2 regions of the Lysinibacillus irui genome follow, and region 2 is predicted to be linked to the other one. Evidence: riboswitches for the same ligand, from Rfam matches in the RefSeq annotation. Region 2 holds a riboswitch; the other holds the start of a gene.

Region 1 (4,990 bases), 1.9 Mb from region 2:
TGCAAACTCCATTTCATGTGTCACAATTAACATTGTATTCCCTGCGTCTGCTAATTGTCGCATAACCTTCAGCACCTCTCCTACCATTTCTGGGTCCAGTGCTGATGTCGGTTCATCAAATAGCATTACTTCGGGATTCATAGACAGTGCTCGAGCAATTGCTACACGTTGCTTTTGTCCGCCTGAAAGCTGACGTGGCTTAGCGTTTACATATTGATCCATACCTACGATCTTCAAATATTTCAGCGCTGTTTCTTCCGCTTCTTTCTTCGAGCGCTTAAGTACTTTGATTTGGCCGACTGTGCAATTACTTAACACATTATGATTATTAAATAAATTGAACTGCTGGAATACCATTCCTAGATGGGTACGATATTCTTGGATATTGTGCTTTTCATCTAGGATGTCTTCTCCCTGATAAATTATTTGCCCGCCACTTGGTGTTTCTAATAAATTTATGCAACGAAGTAGTGTAGACTTACCAGAACCAGAGGAACCAATTAAACAAACAACCTCGCCTTTTTCCACTTGGAAATTCACATCTTTTAACACTTGGTTACGTCCAAATGATTTACTTAAATGTTCGATTTTAATGACTGCCATTTGTGCGTCCCCCTATACTGCTTCTTTTTGTTCTTTTTGATAGGCATCCGGTCCATCCAAACGTTTTTCAACATATAGAAGGATGCGAGATGCGGTAAATGTCATAATGAAATAAAGAACACATGCGACAAAGAACGATTCAAAATAACGGAAGTTGTTACCTGAAATTGATTTTGTTTGGAAGAATAACTCTGTTACGCCGATGACATTTAATACGGCTGTATCTTTAATATTCATAATTAGTTGGTTACCTGTTGCTGGTAAAACGTTACGTGCTACTTGCGGCAGGACTACGTGAAGCATGATTTGGAAGTGATTCATCCCAATCGCTGATGCTGCCTCGTATTGACCATTATCAATCGATACAATCCCACCACGCACAATCTCTGCCATGTATGCCCCTGTATTAAGAGAAACGACTAAAATACCTGCTGTGATAAAATGCATGTCAATTCCAAACGCGATATCTAATCCGTAGTAGACAACCATAGCCTGTACAATCATTGGTGTACCACGGAAAAATTCAACATAGCATGTTAGGATAAAATTAATAAGCTTCAGGCTATAAAATTTTATTCCTTTTTTACGAACTGGAATCGTATGCATAATTCCGATGAAAAATCCGATGAATGCACCAATAATTGTACTAATAATCGAAATCAGTAACGTATAATACGCACCTCGTAAAAACATTTGCCAGTTGTTTTCAATAATTGAAATTATCCATTCAAGACTCATGATGTTCCTCCTTACAATGTCATGTTGCTTGCTTATCTTTTTCGTGTCCTAGCTCTTTCTACCATTCTATGATTTGTCACGCTAGGACATTATCATTATGTAGAGAGGTTCTCATTTTGATAATGATGAAATGATCATGCACGGACCAGCAACTAGTCCGTGCCTTGTCATTATTGTGCTGCTGGTTGATTCTTAATCGCTTCTTCCATAATGGCTTGACGATCGTCCTCTGTAATACCTTTTAATATTTCGTTAATTTTTTCACGATTTGCATCTTCTTTGCGTAAACCTACAGCAATTGAAGTGTTAGAAAGATCTGTATCAAAGCCTTCTTCAAATGCAACATATGTGAACTTATCGTTCGCTGCTGCAGCGGAAATTCCTTCTGGACGTTCTGCTACATAACCATCAATTTTGCCAGCCTCTAAAGCGACACGCATTGCCGGGAAGCTTTCCATAGCAGTTTGTTTGTCTACACCTTTAATTTGATCAATAACTGTGTAGTTCGATGTATTTAATTGGGATGTAATTTTTGCACCAGAGAAATCTTGAATTGATTTTGCCCCTTCATATTTGCTACCCTTTTTAATCACCATTACGAAATCCGACGTGTAGTAGTTTTCAGTAAAGTCGATTGTTTTCTTACGTTCTTCTGTTGGTGACATACCCGCAATGATTGCATCAATTTTGTTTGATTGTAGCGCTGGTACTAAGCCGTCCCATTCCATTTTTACGATAACTAGCTCTTTGCCTAAGCCTTCAGCGATTTTTTTCGCCATTTGTACATCATAGCCGCCTGCATACTCTGCATTATCAGCAATTTTTACCGCGCCATTAGCATCGTCCTGCTGTGTCCAGTTGAATGGTGGGTAGCCAGCCTCCATTCCAATGCGGAATTCACCGCCGCCTTCTTCCTTGTCCGCGCCAGCATCACCTGAACCGCCGTCTTTTTTGTCGCTAGTGCCACATGCAGCTAGCACAATTGCTGTCATGATAGAGATCATTACTAACAACCATTTTCTTTTCATGAAAAACTCCCCTTTTCTGTAAAAAAATAAGACAACTGTACTAAAAAAGACCTAAGTTTATTGAACTTAGGTCTTACCTTTTATGACAGTTGCCCAAATCCTCACTATTATTTCCATATTTCCGAGATAGCACAACCTAGTAAACCTGGAAATCAATTTACTAGGACAGTCCTGCACTTATTCACTGCAGACCCAGCATAAAAGTACGAGCTCCTTTTATACTTCGGCGATATTTCCTTCTTCATTGCGTCTTCGCTTGCTTGTACTCAACAATGAACTAATAAATACCGCGCCTCTACCTCACTGGTAACATTCGTGAGGTTTGTTTATTTAATTGATATTTAGATACTACTATAAAACTAATATGTTCGTCAAGACGATTTTAACATTTTTCTGACTAATGACAATATTAGGTTATTATGCGTTCTCTATCCATTTTAAATCATTGAGCTTTCGTCAATATTTCTGAAAATTACAACATATTTTTATTATAGAGTATGTTTTCTATGTGAGAAAAGTTGTGTTTATTTCTTTTTTGCTCCTCTATACGATATAACATTAGTACTCTTTCAAAAATAGAATCGGTCGAAAGATTTCATTATGCACAATCAGAACCACCAGTCTAACTGGTGGTTTGCTCTACGCGTGAAACGCTGGGGTACTGGCCCATGTCTAAAGACACACTGAAAGGTCCGCCAACCGCACTCCGTTTTCACGCTACCACTAAAGTGGTTTTATTATTTTCGCTTTTTTGCTTGTATTTCTTCTCCTGTAAATGGATCAATGAATTCTTTCATAGTCATTTGATCCTCAAGAATATCCTCTTGCAATTGATTTTTTATATATTCCTGTATGATTTTTCTGTTTCGACCTACTGTATCTACATAATATCCGCGACACCAAAACTTCCTATTTCCATATTTGTATTTCAGGTTCGCATGCCGATCGAATATCATTAAACTAATCTTCCCTTTCAAATAACCTACAAACGATGAAACACTTATTTTTGGTGGAATACTCACCAACATATGAATATGATCAGGACAAGCTGTAGCTTCAATGATTTCTACTCCTTTTCTTTCACATAACTGGCGAAGAATTCTACCTATATCTGCTTTGATTTTTCCATAAATAATCTGCCTTCTATATTTTGGCGCAAAGACGATGTGATACTTACAATTCCATGTCGTGTGTGCTAAACTTTTATTATCCATTTGGAGCCCCTTTCGTACGAAGTCGGTTGACCAGACCTGATTTCATTGTACGGCTGGGGTTTTTTTCTTGTCCATAGCTAGAAGCCCTTTGGAACCCCTCGCATAGCAAGGGGTTTTCAAAAGATACAAAAAAACCCTGCTGAACATTGTTCGCAGGGTTTAATGGTATTATGAATTTAATAATAAATCTTCTGGGTTTTCAATTAATTCTTTAACTGTTTTTAAGAATCCTACTGAATCTTTTCCATCGATGATACGGTGATCGTAAGAAAGTGCTACATACATCATTGGACGGATTTGAACTTCCCCATTTACAGCAACTGGACGGTTAACAATAGAATGCATACCTAAAATACCAGCTTGAGTACCGTTCATAATTGGTGTTGACATTAATGAACCGAATACACCACCGTTTGTGATTGTGAATGATCCACCAGCCATATCATTTAAGCCTAATTTTTTATCACGAGCTTTTGTCGCTAAGTTAGCAATATCTTTTTCGATTTCAGCGAAGTTTTTGCTGTTTGCATCACGTACAACTGGTACTACTAAACCTTCTTCAGTTGATACAGCGATACCGATATCGAAGAAGTTATTTAAATGAATTTCATCGCCAACGATTTGAGCGTTTACGTATGGGTATTTTTTCAGTGCTGCAACAACAGCTTTTGTGAAGAATGACATGAAACCAAGTTTGATGTCGTTTGCTTTCACAAACTCTTCTTGTTTACGTTTACGAAGTGCCATGATGTTTGTCATGTCAATTTCGTTGAATGTTGTTAACATAGCTGTTGATTGTTTAACTTCTAATAAACGTTTTGCAATTGTTTGACGACGACGGCTCATTTTTTCAATTGTTACACGATCAGAATTAGCTGCTGGTGTGAATACAACTGGGCCACCTGTAGTTACTACTGGTGTAGGTGCTACTGCTGCCGCTGGTGCAGTTCCGTGTGCTGCTACATCTTGTACACGTACGCGACCTTGTGGATCTACTGGAGATACTGCTGCAAGGTCAATACCTTTTTCACGTGCAAGACGACGTGCTGCTGGAGATGCGATAACACGCTCACCAGAAGTTTCTTCTACTACTGGAGCTGCTGCCGCTGGTGCAGGAGCTGCTTGTGGTGCTGCTGGAGCTGGAGCTGCTTCAGCTGGAGCCGCTGCTGGTGCAGGTGCTGCGCCTTCGCCTGCTTCTACTACTGCGATAACTTGACCAACTAGTACAGTATCGCCTTCTTCAGCTAAAATTTGTGTTAATACACCTGCTTCTTCAGAAATGATTTCAGCGTTTACTTTATCTGTTTCAAGTTCAACGATGAATTCACCTTTTTCAACGCGATCGCCCACTTTTTTAACCCACTGTGCGATACTACCTTCTGTAATCGATTCTGCTAATTCAGGGAC
Region 2 (4,990 bases):
AGCAATTGTAAAAATGGTCTTTTTATAAGGAATACTTGATAGCTGGATGGAACCATCCATTATTTCCACAAGACGCTTTGTAATGGTTAGACCTAGGCCGCTTCCCTGGAAGGATTTATTTCGAGAGTCTTCTAGTGTATACATTCTTTCAAAAACAGTATCGATATGATATTCATCAATGCCCTTGCCTTGATCCCACACATCAATATAAATGTTTGTCTCATCATTTCTTACGGTTAAGCCAATCACATTGCCATCCGCTCCATAAGCTATAGCATTTGATAATAGATTGTTTAAAACTCTATCTAACGCTTCTTCATTACCAAGGGCATACATAGGAAGTTCGGGGATTGAAATATTGATATTTAATCCCACCGATGTGACCATATCGTAAAAGGATAAAATATTTTTTCGGCATATTTCACAAATATTGATTTTCGTGATTGGATAATTTGCATCTCCTGCCTCTAATTTTGCCAGATCAAAAAATGTATGAATGATTTTTAATACTTCTAACGTTTTAGCATGAACACCAGTGAGTAATCGCTGTCGCTCTTCCTCACTAATTGAACTTTGAAGCTGAAGTATTTCAATATAGCCTAATACAACTGTTAAAGGTGTTTTAAGATCATGTGAAATATTTGCCAACATCTTTTTCATTGAATCTTCCATTTTTCGATGTGTAGCAAGAACCTTTTGCTTGTCATCCAATAAGGCATTTATTGTAATCAGTAATTGCTGAATTTCTGGATTTGTCGTAGCAACTAAAACCTTTTCATTAGTTGGTTTATTAACAATTGCTTGTATTTTTTCATGCATGTATTGGATTGTATCATCTTGTTCTTTTTTTACTTTTCTTTGATAAAGAATAATACCCGCCAGCAACAAAATAATTAGTAATAGACATAACGTCATATTTTATCCCTCAAACTTATAGCCAATTCCCCACAGCGTTTTTATATAATGAGGATTAGACGGATCATCTTCAATTTTTTCGCGAAGTCTTCTTATATGTACATTAATAATATTTTCATCACCGTAGTAAGTATCTTTCCATATTGTCTGATAAATTTGCTCCTTAGTAAAAACTCGCTGGCGATTTGTTACAAGCAATTTTAAAATGGCAAATTCCTTAGATGTTAGTTTCACTTCTTGCCCATCTTTATCTACAGAAAAGTTAATCATATTTATCGTTAAATTATCGATCACTACTACATCTTGTTTGTTATCCACTTGACTAGAATATTTGGTTGCTCGTCTAATAACGGCTTTTACGCGAGCAGAAAACTCTAGCATAGAAAATGGTTTAGCAATATAATCATCTGCACCTAAGCCTAACCCTAAAGCTTTATCTACATCACTATCCTTTGCTGACATAATGATGATAGGAAGCGCTGCTTGTTCTCGAATTATTTTTAGTACTTCTAATCCATTAAGTTTAGGAATCATAATATCTAAGATAACTAAATCAAATGAATGGTTTAAACAATACTGTAATGCCTCTTCTCCATTCTTTGCAGTTGTAACACCGAAGCCTTCCAATAGTAAAAAGTTTTCTACCATTTCACGAATAGCCTCATCATCTTCAACTAGTAAAATATGTTTTTGCATTTTCATGCACCTCTTCCTAACTAAAAAGCCATTAGTATGACTTTCCACATCTATAGTATATTACCATATATATGATATAGATTAAGAAATAAATTTAACGCCCAAATATAAAAAAGCCGTCCTATCAACCGTCATACAACGGTATACAGAACAGCTTTTCTATTTAATCCTCCACTTTTAAATCACACTCATTAAGTGGAAGCATTTTTGTTTTATGTTTAATTTTATAGCCTAACCATAATAGTAAGAAAAATGGAATTCCAATATAAGAAACTAGAATACCGTACCAATCGATTTTGTCTCCTGTAAAGGCTGTGTAATTTTGTCCAATGACCACAATCATACAAACTGTAAAGGCGAATAGTGGTCCGAATGGATACAATTTTGCTTTATAAGGTAATAGCTTTGGATCTAAGCCCTGTGCGTCGAATGCACGACGGAAACGATAATGACTAAATGCAATGCCAAGCCATGCAATAAAGCCAGACATTCCAGAGGCATTTAATAGCCAGATATACACCACACCGTCACCGAAAAATGACGCTAAAAATGCTAAACAGCCTACAGCTAATGTTGCTAGTAGCGCGTAAATTGGAATACCACGGCGACTAAGCTTTGTAAAGATTTTAGGCGCATGACCATCCACCGCTAATTGCCATAACATACGAGATGATGCATAAAGCCCTGAGTTACCTGCTGATAGCATAGCCGTTAAAATAATAGCGTTCATTAACGACGCAGCAAAGGCGATACCTAAGCGATCAAACACTAATGTAAATGGTGATACTGCAATATCTTCTGATAATAGGCGCTCATCTGTGAAAGGAATCAGCATTCCTATTGCACCAATTGCTAAAATATAGAATAAAAGAATACGCCAGAATACGGATTTTACAGCTTTCGGAATATTTTTACCTGGATCATCAGTTTCACCAGCTGTTATACCTAGAAGCTCTGTTCCTTGGAATGAAAACCCTGCAGCCAGGAAAATACCAAAGGTAGCAAGGAAGCCCCCATGGAATGGCCCATCACTAATAAAGAAATTTGTGAAGCCTACAGGTGCCTGACCACCTAAAATACCAAAAATCATTAATAAACTAATAATAATAAAAACAATGACCGTTGCTACTTTAATCATAGCAAACCAATATTCACTTTCACCATAGCTCTTTACAGAAAGTAAATTAAACGTTAGCACAACAGCAATAAATAATACTGTCCAAAGTGCTGATGAGCTATCTGGGAACCAATATTTCATTATTAAAGACACTGCTGCAATTTCTGCTGCAATCGTAATTGCCCAGTTATACCAATAGTTCCAACCTAAAGCGAAGCCTAGTGCTGGATCTACGAATTTTGTTGCATACGTACTAAATGAACCTGATGATGGCATATAAGCAGCCATCTCTCCTAAGCTCGTCATTAGGAAGTACACCATAACACCAATTAAGGCATAGGCAAGCAATGCGCCTCCTGGCCCTGCTTGTGCAATGGCACCACCACTAGCTAAAAATAGCCCCGTACCAATTGTACCGCCTAAAGAAATCATTGTAATATGACGGCTTTTTAATTCTTTTTTCAGCTTTGGTTCGTTATGACCGAGCTGATTTACTTTTATTTCACTCACGATATAGCTTCCTTCCTATTTATGAGGCAAAAAAATGCCATCACATGAACAATGTGATGGCTAAGTTAATCCTCAGTTTTTCCTAAATGATAGCTCAACACGTTGTACAAACGTGACAGTTCTGTTCCTTTCGGAGACAGCCCCAGCATGAGGTTTTCAAGTCCCCTCACACTTCGGCAATATTTCCTTTCAGCTAATCTCATCAATGCTTGTCATTTCAATTAGCATACTTATAAATATCGCGACCTCTACCTCAATACAAACATGAGGCATATAATTATTAAATTTATGATGATTATTATACTAACATAAGACCATAGACATTTCAACAACACGGAAAATGTTCTGTATTTTATGAATCTTCTACTATTTTTAATAGTGTGATAAAGTGTTATAGTAGTTCAATTAGAATGGTTAATAACAGGGGGGAGTTATTTTGACTACAAATGATCATTCCGCTAGTTATCCAAGTAAAAAAATTAGCTGGAAAGGAACAACATTACTTTTAGTCTTTGGGGTTATTTTTATTGCCTCTACATTACGAATGCCATTAACTGTTGTTGGTCCAATCATATCCTTTATCCGTGATGATCTTGGTATCTCTAATGTATTAGCAGGCTTTCTAACAACTATTCCATTGCTTGCTTTTGCCATCATATCGCCTTTTGCACCTATCGTAGCACGTAAACTAGGGCTTGAGCTTACTTTATTTTTATCCACTATTCTATTGGCCTTAGGGATAGTTCTACGCTCACTTGGAACAACAGGATTACTTATATTTGGTACTATGCTAATTGGCGTAGCAATATCTTTTGGAAATGTACTCATTCCAGGATTACTAAAATTGAAATTTCCATACCATGTAGGCTTACTGATGGCCTTCTTCACCATGTCCATGAATTTAACTGCTGGCCTTGGCGCAGGTATTAGCTATCCAATAGCTAATTCATCATTAGGCTGGCAAGGGGCTTTGGCCATTGCTCTTGTACTTGTTGTCGTTACGATTTTAATTTGGATACCTCAATTAAAATCAAATAAACCTGAACCAACTACCTCATCTAAAAAGTCAGGTCCACCACTATGGAAATCACCTGTTACGTGGGCCGTCACAGGCGCAATGGGTTTACAGTCTTTATTATTCTACACGACTGCAGCTTGGATTCCAGAAATCTATATTGCCCAAGGATTAGCTCCTGATAAGGCTGGCTGGATGTTTTCTATTATGCAATTCTCTCAAGTTCCAATGGCATTAGCTGTGCCTATTATTGCTAGTAAAATGACTTCACAGCGACCTCTTGTACTGATGTTTACGTCGTTCTATTTAGTAGGCTTTGTTGGTGTTGTAATGGAATGGACAAGCCTTGGAGTACTTTGGATGGTCCTTCTAGGATTAGCAGGTGGTTCTTCATTCGCATTAGCCATGATGTTTTTCACCCTTCGCACCCGTACTGCCTTTGAAGCAGCAGATTTATCAGGCTTTGCACAATCTTTAGGGTATTTATTTGCCGCAATTGGTCCTATTCTTTTTGGCTACTTGCATGATTTATTCGGTGGCTGGGATATTGCTGGCTGGCTTTTTGTAGTTGTGGCAATGGTACTTTTCTTCTGCTCAATGAGAGCTTCTAAAGATGAATATGTCCATTAAATTGGAGCAGATGGGAAATGGCATATGTTTCTCATCTGCTTTTTTATCAACCTATTTATTCAGCTGCTCTAATAACCTTAGCAGTTCCGCAAGACGGTCTGCTGCTT

Evidence for each region. A riboswitch is a leader RNA that binds a small molecule or an ion and turns the genes downstream of it on or off. The one in region 2 is predicted to bind lysine.
Region 1: another riboswitch for lysine. It lies ahead of OU989_RS10755 (transporter substrate-binding domain-containing protein); the one in region 2 lies ahead of OU989_RS01165 (amino acid permease).

What each region holds. Positions count from the first base shown of each region.
Region 1 is NZ_CP113527.1:2,142,035-2,147,024, reverse strand. Features, by position in the region: gene OU989_RS10765 (amino acid ABC transporter ATP-binding protein) at 1-603, opposite strand, end outside; gene OU989_RS10760 (amino acid ABC transporter permease) at 616-1,341, opposite strand; gene OU989_RS10755 (transporter substrate-binding domain-containing protein) at 1,512-2,369, opposite strand; lysine riboswitch at 2,489-2,675, opposite strand; gene tnpA (IS200/IS605 family transposase) at 3,107-3,583, opposite strand; gene odhB (2-oxoglutarate dehydrogenase complex dihydrolipoyllysine-residue succinyltransferase) at 3,752-4,990, opposite strand, start outside.
Region 2 is NZ_CP113527.1:225,747-230,736, reverse strand. Features, by position in the region: gene OU989_RS01175 (sensor histidine kinase) at 1-915, opposite strand, end outside; gene OU989_RS01170 (response regulator transcription factor) at 919-1,611, opposite strand; gene OU989_RS01165 (amino acid permease) at 1,775-3,238, opposite strand; lysine riboswitch at 3,321-3,497, opposite strand; gene OU989_RS01160 (CynX/NimT family MFS transporter) at 3,675-4,883, shown strand; gene OU989_RS01155 (TraB/GumN family protein) at 4,935-4,990, opposite strand, start outside.